DNA from 2 places in the Hydrogenophaga sp. PAMC20947 genome. Region 2 is predicted to be linked to the other one. Evidence: predicted binding sites of a transcription regulator. Region 2 holds the regulator's gene; the other holds the start of a gene.
What was found. Region 2 encodes FliA, which starts transcription of late flagellar genes. Its sites were predicted from a motif close to CTAAAGTTTNNNNNNNNNNNGCCGNTA; they were not measured.
Positions count from the first base shown of each region.

Region 1: E5678_RS01830 (putative motility protein) is a predicted target of FliA. The motif match lies at 1,690-1,716, and genes of this name have one in related genera.

Region 1 covers NZ_CP039252.1:396,093-402,366, forward strand. The annotation lists gene ubiG (bifunctional 2-polyprenyl-6-hydroxyphenol methylase/3-demethylubiquinol 3-O-methyltransferase UbiG) at 1-300, shown strand, start outside; gene E5678_RS01820 (HAD-IA family hydrolase) at 317-982, shown strand; RNA gene ssrA (transfer-messenger RNA) at 995-1,384, shown strand; gene E5678_RS01830 (putative motility protein) at 1,811-2,014, shown strand; gene E5678_RS01835 (16S rRNA pseudouridine(516) synthase) at 2,193-2,960, shown strand; gene E5678_RS01840 (hypothetical protein) at 2,968-3,561, opposite strand; gene E5678_RS01845 (alpha/beta hydrolase) at 4,022-4,846, opposite strand; gene E5678_RS01850 (EI24 domain-containing protein) at 4,967-5,869, shown strand; gene E5678_RS01855 (molybdopterin-binding protein) at 5,902-6,274, shown strand, end outside.
Region 2 covers NZ_CP039252.1:2,811,600-2,817,873, reverse strand. The annotation lists gene flhF (flagellar biosynthesis protein FlhF) at 1-537, shown strand, start outside; gene E5678_RS12725 (hypothetical protein) at 530-1,324, shown strand; gene E5678_RS12720 (RNA polymerase sigma factor FliA) at 1,330-2,046, shown strand; partial or broken gene E5678_RS12715 (IS5 family transposase) at 2,335-3,241, shown strand; gene E5678_RS12710 (TylF/MycF/NovP-related O-methyltransferase) at 3,408-4,103, opposite strand; gene E5678_RS12705 (hypothetical protein) at 4,206-5,558, opposite strand; gene E5678_RS12700 (NTP transferase domain-containing protein) at 5,584-6,274, opposite strand, start outside.

The DNA of each region.
Region 1 (6,274 bases), 2.4 Mb from region 2:
GTCAAAGCGTGCGCCCAGTTGGTCAAGCCGGATGGCTGGGTCTTTTTCTCAACCATCAACCGAAACGCCAAGGCCTTTCTGATGGCCATCGTCGGAGCGGAGTACGTGCTCCAGATGATCCCCAGGGGCACCCACGAATACGCCAAACTGATCAAGCCCAGCGAGCTGGCAAGCTATTGCCGGTCGGCTGGGCTTGAGCTGGGCCTCACGCGTGGTCTGGAGCACAACCCGCTGACGCAGCGCTATTGGCTCAGCGATGACACCAGCGTGAACTACATGATTTCCACCCGCAAGCTGTAGGAACAACATGTCGACTGTGATGCGTGGTGTTCGCGCCGTGTTGTTTGACCTGGACGGCACCTTGCTGGACAGCGCTCCAGATCTGGCCGCTGCGGCTGACCAGTTGCGGGTGCGTGGCGGTTTGCCGTCGTTGCCGTTGAACCAATACCGTGCCCATGCGGGAGCCGGTGCCCGGGGCATGCTCCGTGTCGCCTTTGATATCGGTCCGGAACACGCAAGCTTTGATCAACACAAGGCGGCGTTTTTTTCCCTCTATGAACGGTCACTCACCGAGCGCACAGTCGCGTTTGACGGGGTGGACGCCATGCTGGCGGCCTTGAACGCAAGTGGGCTGGCCTGGGGCGTGGTGACCAACAAAGCGCAGCGCTTTGCATTGCCGTTGACCGGAGCGATGCCCATGTTCAACGGGGCGGCTGCGATTGTGTGTGGAGACACCACGCCACACGCCAAACCCCACCCGGAGCCGGTGCTGGAAGCTGCGCGGCGGGTCGGCTTTGCCCCGGCAGACTGCATCTACGTGGGCGACGACTTGCGGGACATCCAGGCGGGCAAGGCGGCGGGTATGCGCACCGTGGCTGCTTGCTATGGTTATCTCGGTCCGGACGCTGATGTGGACACCTGGGGTGCAGACGCAAAAGTGAATTCTCCCCTTGAGCTATTGAAATTGCTGGATCTGCCTTAAACTAGAGGTTCAGGGGCTGCACTGGTTTCGACGTGGGTTCGGACGCGTGGCAGGGCATGTCGAGGTTCTGTTACCTCGTAAAACCGCAGAAAAAAAACTAACTGCAAACGACGAACGTTTCGCACTCGCCGCTTAATTGCCGGTGAGCTTTGCAACAGCAGGCCTATGGGCTGGGCAAGGGTTCGAACGGCGCAAGCCGCGAGAGTCCAGGCTGCAAAGATAATTTAGTAGGCTGGTCGTGCGTCGGGTAACTTGGCGTGCGGTGAGATCTAAGGTTGCTGGCTTTCCTTTCAGCGTGTCGCTGCGCGGCTTGGGAAGTGAGACTCAAATCAGACGACTACACATGTAGAACTGTACGAAGAAGGCTTGCGGACGGGGGTTCAAATCCCCCCAGCTCCACCATACCCTGTGACAAAGGCCGCTAGGAATAACCACCTAGCGGCCTTTTTCTTTGGAAAATCAACGGCTTAGCGTGCAATGGCGTCTAGGGGCGTACATGGACAGCTAACCCCCGTTTCGCGCGCGCAGGGGTGACCTCGCTGTTCGCTTAAGGCCGCTTCGCCCAGTCGCGCATTCGCTTCGAACCGTGCCGCGGGCGTCCCGGGGGTGGTGCCCGTGATTCAAGTTGCTCGGGCTTCTTGCCGATGGTTGAAGGAAGCTCCCCAGGGTTTTCGCCTTGTGCGCCAAGTGCGCTTTCGAAATGGTCCTTCAAGGCGAGAGCTCGGCGGCCGCTACTTGCATCGCCGCTTGTGCCTTCGCGCATGCCTGTGTGCGGCACCCTTGCGGCGCGCTCGGAGCTTGCTCAATCAATCACACAAAGGAGTCGTCATGGATGTATCGCCGGCATTGTTGGTCGATCGTGTCCTTCAGACTCAGCAGGGCAGTACCGTTCAAGCGGGGCAGTTTCGTCTGATGAAGGAGGCCATGAACATGCAGGAATCGGCAGCCCAGTCCTTGCTGAACGCTGTGGCTGGGGACTTGCCCCTGGCCACCGATGGCACCTTGGGAACCCAAGTCAACACCATGGCCTGAAGCGGGACGGGAGGAGCACGGTTTGTAGACACTGGCCTGGGTGCAGAGGCATCCTCACCTAAAATGGAGCCCCCCGCAGGCCGGGACAACGCTTAGCTTCGCCGCCGATCCCTGGATTGTGGCGAAGCTTTGAAAGGTGCTCGCCTGTCTCTATTCATCCAATCGATCGTTCGACATGCTGGCGCTCCAGGACATTCTTTTTTCACAAGGTTTTGGTACCCGCCGTGTTTGTTCGGGGCTGGTGCAGCAGGGATGGGTGCAGGTGGGTGAGGGGCGCGAGCCTTGCAACGATCCTGTGCAAGGCTTCGATCCGCAGGGCTTTGTCTTCTGGGTGCAAGATCAGCGCTGGACCTACCACGCGCTGGCGTACCTGGTCTTGAACAAGCCGGCGGGTTATGAGTGTTCGCAAAAGCCGAGCACGTATCCCAGTGTGTACACCCTGCTACCAGGGCCGTTGCGTGAACGGGGTGGCGGTGCGGCGGCTGGCGTCCAGGCGGTCGGCCGACTCGATCAGGACACCACGGGCTTGCTGCTGATGTCGGACGATGGCAAATTCATTCACCGGATGACGTCACCCCGGCACCATGTGCCCAAAGTCTATGAAGCGCAGCTCAAGCATCCGATCACGCCTGATCAGGTGACCCGTTTGCTGGAAGGGGTGGTGCTGGACGACGATCCCAAGCCGGTGAAGGCCCAGGCTTGTTCCGCCGAAGGCGAGCGGCACTTGCGCTTGACTCTGACCGAGGGCAAGTACCACCAAGTGAAGCGCATGGTAGCGGCTGTTGGCAATCGCGTTGAATCGTTGCACCGCTCCACAATTGGAGGACTGAGTCTGGAGGGGGGGTTGGCCGAAGGGCAGTGGCGATGGCTGACCGATGCGGAGATTCAGGCGCTGACGCTCAAAGTGCCGCCCCAATCGACTTCACCCGTTCAGCCCACTGCCTGACCTGGAATTAGAGCAGGTCGCCCTTGCGGCTGTCGAGCGGGATCAGGAACGAGTTGTCTTGCCACTGGGAGCCCAGATCGCCGGCCCGTGTGTCGCCAGTGGTGCTGCTGGGCCAGTTGGACAGGGGGCTGAAGTCGCTGTTGCGGCTGCCGCGTTGTTTGTTGAGCGCCGACCTCAAGTTGGCCTGTGCAGAGATAAGGGCGCGCTCTTCCAGCTCCCGTTCGCGCATGGTTTGCGCCGTGGGCGTCTCGCCGAGAAATTCGCTCCGAATTTCAGTGACGGTGGGCAGGCTGCTGGATCTGACCACCCAGTAGGGCAGCTCACATTGCGTCAGCAAAGAGTGTTTAAGCAAACGGGTGCTGCGCGGCAAGGCATTTTTGCCTGGCACATCCAGGCAGCCCACCACACGACCATCGGCCTTGCAAATGGTGAAGGTGCAATACACCCCGCCGAGCAAGCTGTACCAGTCCATGCCTTGTTCTTGCTCGCGGGGCATGGTGAAGCGGGTCACCGGCAGCTTGATCATCACGTGATGATCGTAGAAGGCCCGCGACAACCAGTGCCACACGCGGGCTTCTTCGCTGTTGGTGATCGAGCGCACGCTCAGTGGCCAGTGTTTGGGAATGCGTCTGCGTGACTGGATTTTCCGTTTGTTCCAGACGTGGTGCAGCCCAGCTCCGAGCACCAAGAGTGCCGGTGCCAGTACAGCCAGCAGCCAGGGGTTGTTCCACACAGTCGTTTACGGGCGCACGGCCCATCCTTGTAATAGTTGTATCAAATGTAATCAATTGCTCGAGGTTTCGAGCGATTGCGGGCCCGACGAAGCGCCATTAGCGTGAAATCTTTGGTGAAAGGTGGGGTCTTGTGGACCTTCTTTGCGCTCGAGGGCGTGTTTCGTCGCGAGTGCTGTCCAGTTTTATGGGCGTGGTGCGTTGAGAGGAGGGCAGAAAGGGCCGTTCAAACACCTGAAAAACCGGATTTGGGGCGGAGGAGGTCTGATTGTGCCGAGGGTGGGCGGGTGCGGCTATCCCCCAAACAGGGCAGCAAAGCTGGCGCCAGACTTACGGGCAGCTGTCCACGAAAGCACGAATGGCTTCAATCGCGGCGTCTGGCGCGTCCCGGTGCGGGCTGTGGCCACAACCGGGGAGGAGTCGCGTCTGGGCTTGGGGTGCTGCCTGGGCGATGTCATGCAGTTGACGCAATGAGCCGTATTCGTCGTCCAGTCCTTGCATCAAAAGCAACGGTGCGGTGAGTGCGCGGCAGTTTGGGCGGATATCGAAGTGGCGAAAAGCTGCGCTGAGCCAGATGTCGTTCCATTGCCAGAAGGCGTTGTCTGCGTCGAGGTGGTGGCGCGCGAGCTTGGTCCGCAGCGTTGCGTTGTCTGCCAGAAAACTGTCTCGGGCATGCTCGATGGACCGGATGGTCATGTCTTCAACGAAGGCATGGGGTGCCATGGCCACGCAGGCGCTGACGGAGTGGAGGCTGGCGTGGATCAAGGCAATGGTGGCGCCGTCGGAATGACCGACCAGGAGTGGGGCGGTGATCCCCAGCGTTTTGAACAAGGCGGGCAAAACGCCCACGGCTTCACGGTGCATGTAGTCGGGCGCATGACGGCCCGTGGACCAGAGCGGGGATGTGCGGTCCGGGGGGTGATGCGGGCTGCGCACATCGGGGACGGGGTCTGACTGCCCGTAGCCCCGCCTCGAGTACAGCCATCCGGCCCGTCCGGTGGCTGCGCACAGTTCGGCTGGCCAGTTCCGCCCGCGTTGCGTCCACGTGGAAATGCTGCCCAGGCCCTCGTGCAGAAAGACCAAGGGCGATTTTGCGCTGGGCCCGGCGATGTGGGCCACCTCGATGTGGACGCCTTCGAGCTCGATGTGGGTCATGCGCGCATCTTAGTGGTCTGCCCTCGGCGCATTGCCCGGGGGCTCTCAGGTCCATCGCCGTCTGTGGGCTGGACGTGCGGGCCCCTGTCGGGCCGTCCGAAAACCTGTATTCTTCTCCGCATGAAACTGATGTTGGATTCGTTCTGGCGGGCGGCGGCCTATTGTGTGCATCCACGGGTGATCGGCCTGTCTTTTCTGCCGCTGGTCTTGATGGTGGTGGCGTCGTTTGGGCTGGGGTATTTTTTCTGGGAAGACACGGTGGCGTCGGTGGCTGCCTGGTTGGAGAGCTACCAGCTGATGCAGGCGTTTCTGGGGTGGCTGGAGCGCATCGGCATGGAATCGCTGCGCACCGTATTTGCACCTTTGTTTGTGCTGATTCTGGCGACGCCGGTCATCGTTGTCGTTTGTTTGCTGCTGGTCGCGGTGTTCATGACGCCCACGATGGTGGCCATGGTGGGGCGCCGGCGTTTTGCCGGCCTGGAGCTCAAACAAGGGGGCTCGCTGGTGGTGAGCATTCTCTGGTCCCTGGGATCGACGTCGCTGGCCGTGCTGGCGCTCGTTGTGTCGATGCCTTTGTGGTTGATCCCTCCGTTGGTGCTGGTGTTGCCTCCGGTCATTTGGGGGTGGTTGACCTACCGGGTATTTGCCTTTGACGCGCTGGCCAGCCATGCCAGCGTCGAAGAGCGCAAGACCCTCTTGCGCGAGAATCGCAGCAGCCTCTTGCTGATGGGGATACTGAGCGGGTACATGGGCGCAGCGCCCAGTCTGCTGTGGGCATGGGGCGCCTTTGCGATCGTGCTGGCGCCTGTTTTGGTCCCCGTGGCGATCTGGATATACACCTTGGTGTTTGCCTTTGCGTCGTTGTGGTTTGCCCACTTCTGCCTGGCGGCCCTGGCCAAGCTGCGCGGCCTCGGGGACGTTGACGTGCTGGATGCCGACCCGACGCAGGCGGCGGCTCGCCCGGAGCTGCCATTGTTGGAGCGGGTACCGCCGCAAGACGCAGACGGTGCTACTGCGCGTTAAAAAAAATTCATTTGCATGTTTCTGCTGGTTCTATGACTGCTTCTTCTGCACCGGCCTTCGGCCTGATCATCATTGGTGACGAAATCCTGTCGGGCCGACGTGCCGACAAACACCTGCCCAAAGTCATCGAGTTGATGCAAGCGCGGGGGCTTAACCTGTCTTGGGCGACGTGTGTCGGGGACGACCGGGCCCGCATCACGGCCACTTTGCGCGATGCGTTGGGCTCAGGGGACGCCGTGTTTTCCTGCGGTGGCATCGGGGCGACACCCGACGATCACACCCGTCAGTGCGCCGCAGCGGCGCTGGGCAGCGAGCTGGCCTTGCACCCCGAGGCGCGCACCTTGATCGAGCAGCGCATGCGGGAGGTGGCGCTGGAGCAGGGGAAAGTGTTTGATCCAGACCGAG
Region 2 (6,274 bases):
TACGAACAGTTGCGGGCCTACGGCCGCATGCTGGGCGTGGTCGCTCACCTGGCCCACGACCGCGCCGCGCTCAAGGATCTGCTCAATCTCCTGTCCACCAAGCGCATGGTCATCGTGGACACGGCTGGCCTGGGGCAACGCGATCAACGCATCCAGGACATGTTCGATGTGCTGGACATGCCCAAAATCAAGAAGACCCTGGTGGTCAATGCCGGCGCCCATGGCGACACGCTGGACGATGTGTTCAACGCCTTCAAGGCCAGCACGCTCCATGGCGTGGTGCTCAGCAAAGTGGACGAAGCGGTCAAACTGGGTCCGGCACTCGACGCGTTGATTCGCCATCAGGCGGTGTTGCGCGGCGTGGCCAATGGCCAGCGCGTGCCCGAAGACTGGCAGGCCCCTGACGGACATGCCCTGGTGCGCCTGTCCTTGGGCAGCGAGGGCAAAAAGGCCCACGACCCTGTGTCGACCGACATGGGTTTCTACTATTCGCAGGCCACAGCCCGCGGCATCAACCTGGGAGGCGCCCGTGTTTGAGGTCGGCTGGAACCAGGCAGCGGGGCTGCGCGGCGAATCTCGGCAAAGTGAGGCACGTCTGATGCCGGTGGCCAGCCCGGCACAGCCGGCACGCGCTTACGAAATGCTGTGTGCACTGGCCTCGCACCTGAGCTCGATGGGGTGTCATCCAGTCATTGTGGACGGCAGCGCCCAGGAGTCGGGGGAATGGCGCCAGGCCGCAGGCAGCCACGTGGGCTTGTTGCAGGTGCTGAACGATGCTTCGCTGGCGGGGCTCGACCGGCCCACCGACGGGACGGAGTGGCTCGTCATGCCGGGTGCGCTGGGATTGCAGGCACTGCAGCAGACCGCGCGTGCGGCCGGTGGTCAGGTGGCGCTGTCGCGCCTGCTGGCGCCATTCGCCGCCAAGGTGGTGGTGCTGTTGTACGCCCCAGCATCGACTCTGGTGTCGATCCTGGCGGGCATGCCGGTCCAGGTCATGGTGCCGGTGCTGCCCCAGAAACAGGCCAGCATCGATGCTTACGCTTCTCTCAAGTCGTTGTACGCAGCGGGGTTTTCGCCCGTGCTCGCACCGTTGGAGCAAAGCGATGTCTTGGCTGAGTTGCCGCTGCAGCAGGTGGTCAAGACCGTGATCGATTGTGCCCGGCGCCACCTGAATCTGGAGGCCTCAACCTGGCCTTTGCACACCTGGGGCTTGCGTGTGCAAGAAGCCGCACTGGGTGTTCCCACACAGCCCACCCAGCGTCGCGACGCATGGGCCGAGGCGCAGAGCATGCGGCCGTGGACCGCTCAAACCACCTGGAGTTGATGACGATGTATACCTCCAAAGGCACCCTCAACAGGGACGCCCAACTGCGAAAATACAGTCCCCTGGTGCGCCGTCTCGCGCACCACATGATTGCCAAGCTACCCCCGAGTGTGGAAGTGGACGATCTGATCCAGGTGGGCATGATTGGCTTGACCGAAGCCATCTCGCGCTTCGAGCCCTCGCAGGGTGTGCAGTTTGAGACCTTCGCCAGCCAGCGCATCCGCGGCGCGATGATCGATGAGCTGCGGGAAGGCGACTGGATGTCGCGTGGGTCGCGCAAGAGCCAGAAAGATATCGAGCAGGCAGTACACCGCCTGCAGCAAAAATTGCACCGCGTGCCCATGGAGTCCGAGATTGCCCAGGAGCTGGGACTCGGCTTGGCCGAATACCAGCACCTCCTGGCCAAGGTCCGGGGTACCCAGCTGGTGTACCTGGAAGACATCAGTGGACAGGGCGATGACGAGGACAGTTTTCTCGACCGCCACATGGGGGACACCGAGGCCGAGCCCTCCGTGCGCCTGCAGGATCAGCGCATGCGCACGGCCCTGGTGGCTGCCATCAAGGTCTTGCCCGACCGCGAGCAGAAAATCATGAGCATGTACTACGAACATGACATGAACCTCAAGGAAATCGCCGCCGTTCTGGGCGTGACCGAATCCCGGATCTGCCAGCTGCACAGCCAGTCCATCGCCCGTTTGCGTTCCAAGTTGCGCGAACATTAGCGTGAGAGAAAATGAGCGGCCTTGAGTCGTTCATCTCAAGCGGCCGATAGAAACGGCGCATCCTCGTTGGAAGCGTGCAGTCGATAGGGCGCGGCGTGCTGGACCAACTCGGCGAGGTGGCCGCAGGTTGGCACAGGCACAGGCATAAAAAAAGCCGCCACAAGAGGTCCAAACCCCTTCGTGAGGTCAAGCACAGCAGCAGTCAGCGAATATTTGGCCCACCTCGCACAGCACTCGGGAAGGTCTGCAAAACGTCGGCGCCCGCGCCCGATGTGAGCCAGTAACGGCATGGAGAAATCGAGCCTGGGAGAGGGCGGATTCGAGGGCAAGACCCAGAGAACGCGCAAGCGGGAGCTCGTCGACGAAATGAATCTGGCTGTGCCCCGCGGTTGAGCGGGTCTCGCGGATCACCTCGCACGCACTTGCGCCCGGTGCCAAGGGTGGCGCCCACCGCTTGCCGTCAAGACCATGCTACGCTTCCACTTCATGTAGCCGTGGTTCAACCTCTCGGACCCTGCGATGGCAAAAGCGTTGTACGGCATGGCGCTGCTTCGTGAATTCGTGGTCCCGGACGCCGGTGAAAGTACCCTGCCCGACGAGAGCACCATCCTTCGGCTTCGCCATCTGCTCGAAACCCACAACCTGGACCTTCAGATCCAGGCCACCATCAACGCCATGCTGGCAGCCACGGGGTAGCTCTTGAAGAGCGGCACGGTGGTCGATACCACGCTCATTGCCGCACCGATTTCAACTAAGAACAACAGCGGCGAGCGAAACCCCGAGATGCTCCAGACCAAGAAGGGCCATCAGTGGCACTCAGAGGTGAAGGCGCACATTGGGCTTGATGCGGACTCGGGCCGGGTGCACACGGCTGTGGGTACGGCGGCCAACGTCAACGACGTCACGACGCCCGGTCAAGCGCCGGGTAACGGACAGCGCTACGCCGATGGGCGCGATCATCGAGAAGCTGGAGCAGGCCACGGCGCGCATCCGGGCCTAAGTCGAATACCCGTTTCGAGCAATCAAGCTCCAGTTCGGGCATGTGAAGCCGCGCTATCGGGCGCTGGCCAAGAACGCGGCGCAGCTGCACACGCTGTTTGCACTCTCAAACCTGTGGATGGTGCGGCTCATATTGCTGCAGGAGATCCGGGCTGAGTGCGTCTTGCGGCAAGAGGGTCGCAAAACGGGGGGCTAAATCGGCCTTCAAACGGCACCCGCGAGCCTTCAACCGCAGCCATCTGAAATCGAACGCATCAACTCACGCCTTGGCGGATGTTGCGCAGACCATCTCGAGAGGCCACTGGAAGCATTTGGATTCGTGCTGTGTCCGGGGTATTTTCAAAAACTAGTTTTGGCGCTATTTATAGCGGTTTACGTATGAACGACGGCACATAGTAGTGACTGGTTTTTTCAATTTTCAGATGATGTTTTTTTAGAAACTCATCTACTGCATCTGTCGCTCCGGCTACAGAGTTGTAGTCGTCCAAAACAATCAGCCCACCTGGCACGACCCGTTCATACAAAAGTTCAAGAGCAAAAAATGTTGGCTCTTTTACGTCCATATCCAAATGCAACAAAGCGATTCGTGTTGCCGGGTAATTTTCTAGAAACTCAGGCAAGGTTTCAAATACATTGCCCTCATTGAGTAAGACGTTCTGAAAATTCTTGTCCTTGAAAATGTTTTTTACCTCTTGAAGTGAAAGCCCTTCACCACCAGTCGATTCAAATGCTTCAATAAAATCCAGATCAATTTTAAGAGTAATGTTGTCGACAGGAAATTTCCCAAAGGCATCGAACCCAACAATTTTTCTTGAAAAGTCATTTTCGAGCAGATTTCTGAATGTGGCGAGTCGAATTAGCGAGGCTGCTTTATATATGCCAAGTTCAAAGATATCGCCCGGCAGATCGACGATGCTTTTGTATAGCTCGTAGTGAGCAAGCATTTTGTTGATTCGTGTTGGATGACTAAACCAGTAAAATGCATTTTCGTGGTCCCAAACGTTGCTCTTGAGTAGACCTCTTATCGCTGGGGAGTCTTGCTTGGTGTGTTCATCCATTGCTGTTTCAGTTCGTGCAGGTGTTTTGGGCTCGTTTGGCGACTGCAGGCGTCTGCGGTCACCCAAAATCAGCGCCTAAGGCGGGATTGAGAAAATATTTATTTAAGATGCCCACGTCAGAATAAATTCATTGATGGCCTCATCAAAATCTGTACGCAAAGGACGCTCGAAGTTTTTCATCAGGGTTGCGAGGCGGTGTGCGCTGGAGTTGATCTGGTCAGGCGATATATCCAGAAGAAAATGCTTTAGATAGAATGCCATTCGCTTTTCGATGGTTGCTTGACGAGACTGCCAGTCAGCGCCACTCACGATGGTATTCATAAATTCGCGGATGTCTGGATAGTCTCCGTGGTAATAAGGACCGTCGCTGACATGCAAGAAACTCTTGGCTAGCAGTCCAAAGCTTTTTTTGTAGGCTACAGCGTAGGCTTGAACCGTGCTTAGGGTGAAAATGAAGTGGTCAGCTGCATCGAGCAATGTGTGCACGTTTTCACGCAACGATATGACGCCTGGTTCATCATTGATACTTAGCTCATGCGGTTGGTCACGGTTGAATGGGTGCTCCTGAACAAGCAGATAGTGGCCACCCTCCGTGCAATAGCGCTTGATGTCCTGAAACATATTGAGGTAGTTGCTGCGGCTGAGGCCATGGAGTTCTGCCAAGGTGCCGTCGCCAGCAAACAGGAAGGGCTCGCCATGCGTAAACAGCGCAAACACCTTGGCTTCTGGCGCGATACCCAGGCGCTGACGCAGTTCAGCTCCGCTTTGTGTTGGGGCGGCTGCGTATCGACCGTTTTTGTCGTTCATGAGACGCAGCGCCATGTTGTCCAGTTCGTCGCGACTCGGCGAGTAGCTGTTGATCAGGCTTTGAGCCACCAAGCTGCGTCCCACTTCGGAGAGGTAGTTGTTGTCCGCCACATCGAACATCAGTGTTTGCGGAAACCAGCCGCGCTCCGCAGACCAAGTGGGGAGGCTGTGGCTGCGAGCCACTTCCAGCATCAGATGACTCAACGGATGGGTCGATTGCCAGGCGATCACCGCGACGGGGCCCATGGCCGTGATGAGTTGGTTGAGGAATGCCGAGGCGATCTGGATGCTCGTGCGGGCCAGTGTCTGGTCGCAACCGTACCAATCCTGTACCTTGCGCTCAAACAACGGACACGGAAGGACTGCAGATGCCAGGTCAATGCTGGCCGAATAACGGGTGGTGAAATCGGTCAGGAGGTAGGGGACCGGCAGGCTGTTGAGCGCTGGGGCCATGGGTGTCGTGCTGGCCATGACGAGGGAATGCCCTTGCGCTTCCAGCACAATTGAGACGCTTTGCCAAAATGCATGTATGCCGGGCTCCACGGCTTCTGGCACAAAATTCAACGCCAGCACGATGCCACGGGTCGGAACGGCCAGTGCCGCTTGCGCCGTGGGCTGCGGGTGGCTGGATTCGATCGGGTTGTTCATGTCTGAGAAAGGGCGTACGGGCGGTTCAGAAGAAGCCGTAATCGCTGACCAGGGCGTCGACTTCCACGCCCAATGAAATGTCGACCAGGATCCTTTTTTCGTTCGAGATGCGGCGGTACACCTCCTCAAGCACCTGTTTTTCGATCTGATTGGGAATGACTACCACGCCCTCCGCGTCGCCAAACACCAGGTCGCCCGGGCTGATGCTCACGCCATAGAGCTGAATTTTCTTGTTCATGTGGGCCACGGTGGCGCGCTTGCGAACGTCCTGGCAGGAGTACCCCGCAGCGAACACTGGAAGTCCGATGCGTTGTACCTCCACGGAATCGCGCGTCTTGCCGCCCACGACCACCGCCGATGCGCCTGAGCGGATCGCAAGGTTGGCGTTCAGCTCGCCGAAGTATGCGTAGTCCGCTGCCTCGTTTTCCACCACGATGATGTCGTTAGGCACGATTTCCTTATAGGAATGCAGTGCGTTGTAAATGCCCTTGAAATCTTCTCCTTCTTCGAGCAGGCGCAGCTTCAGCGTCTTGGCCCGACCGAGGAACTTGGCGCTGGCGATGTTGGGCGCCAGTCCCCGGACGACCTGGTCGCTGTACCCCATGTCGTCCAGCAGGTCAGACAGCAGGCAGCTGTTGAGGTGATTCTTGATGTTGGTGAGCAGGTAGCGGTCTTTCTCGCGCATGCCCGCAGCAATCAGATTGGCCATCTCGAAG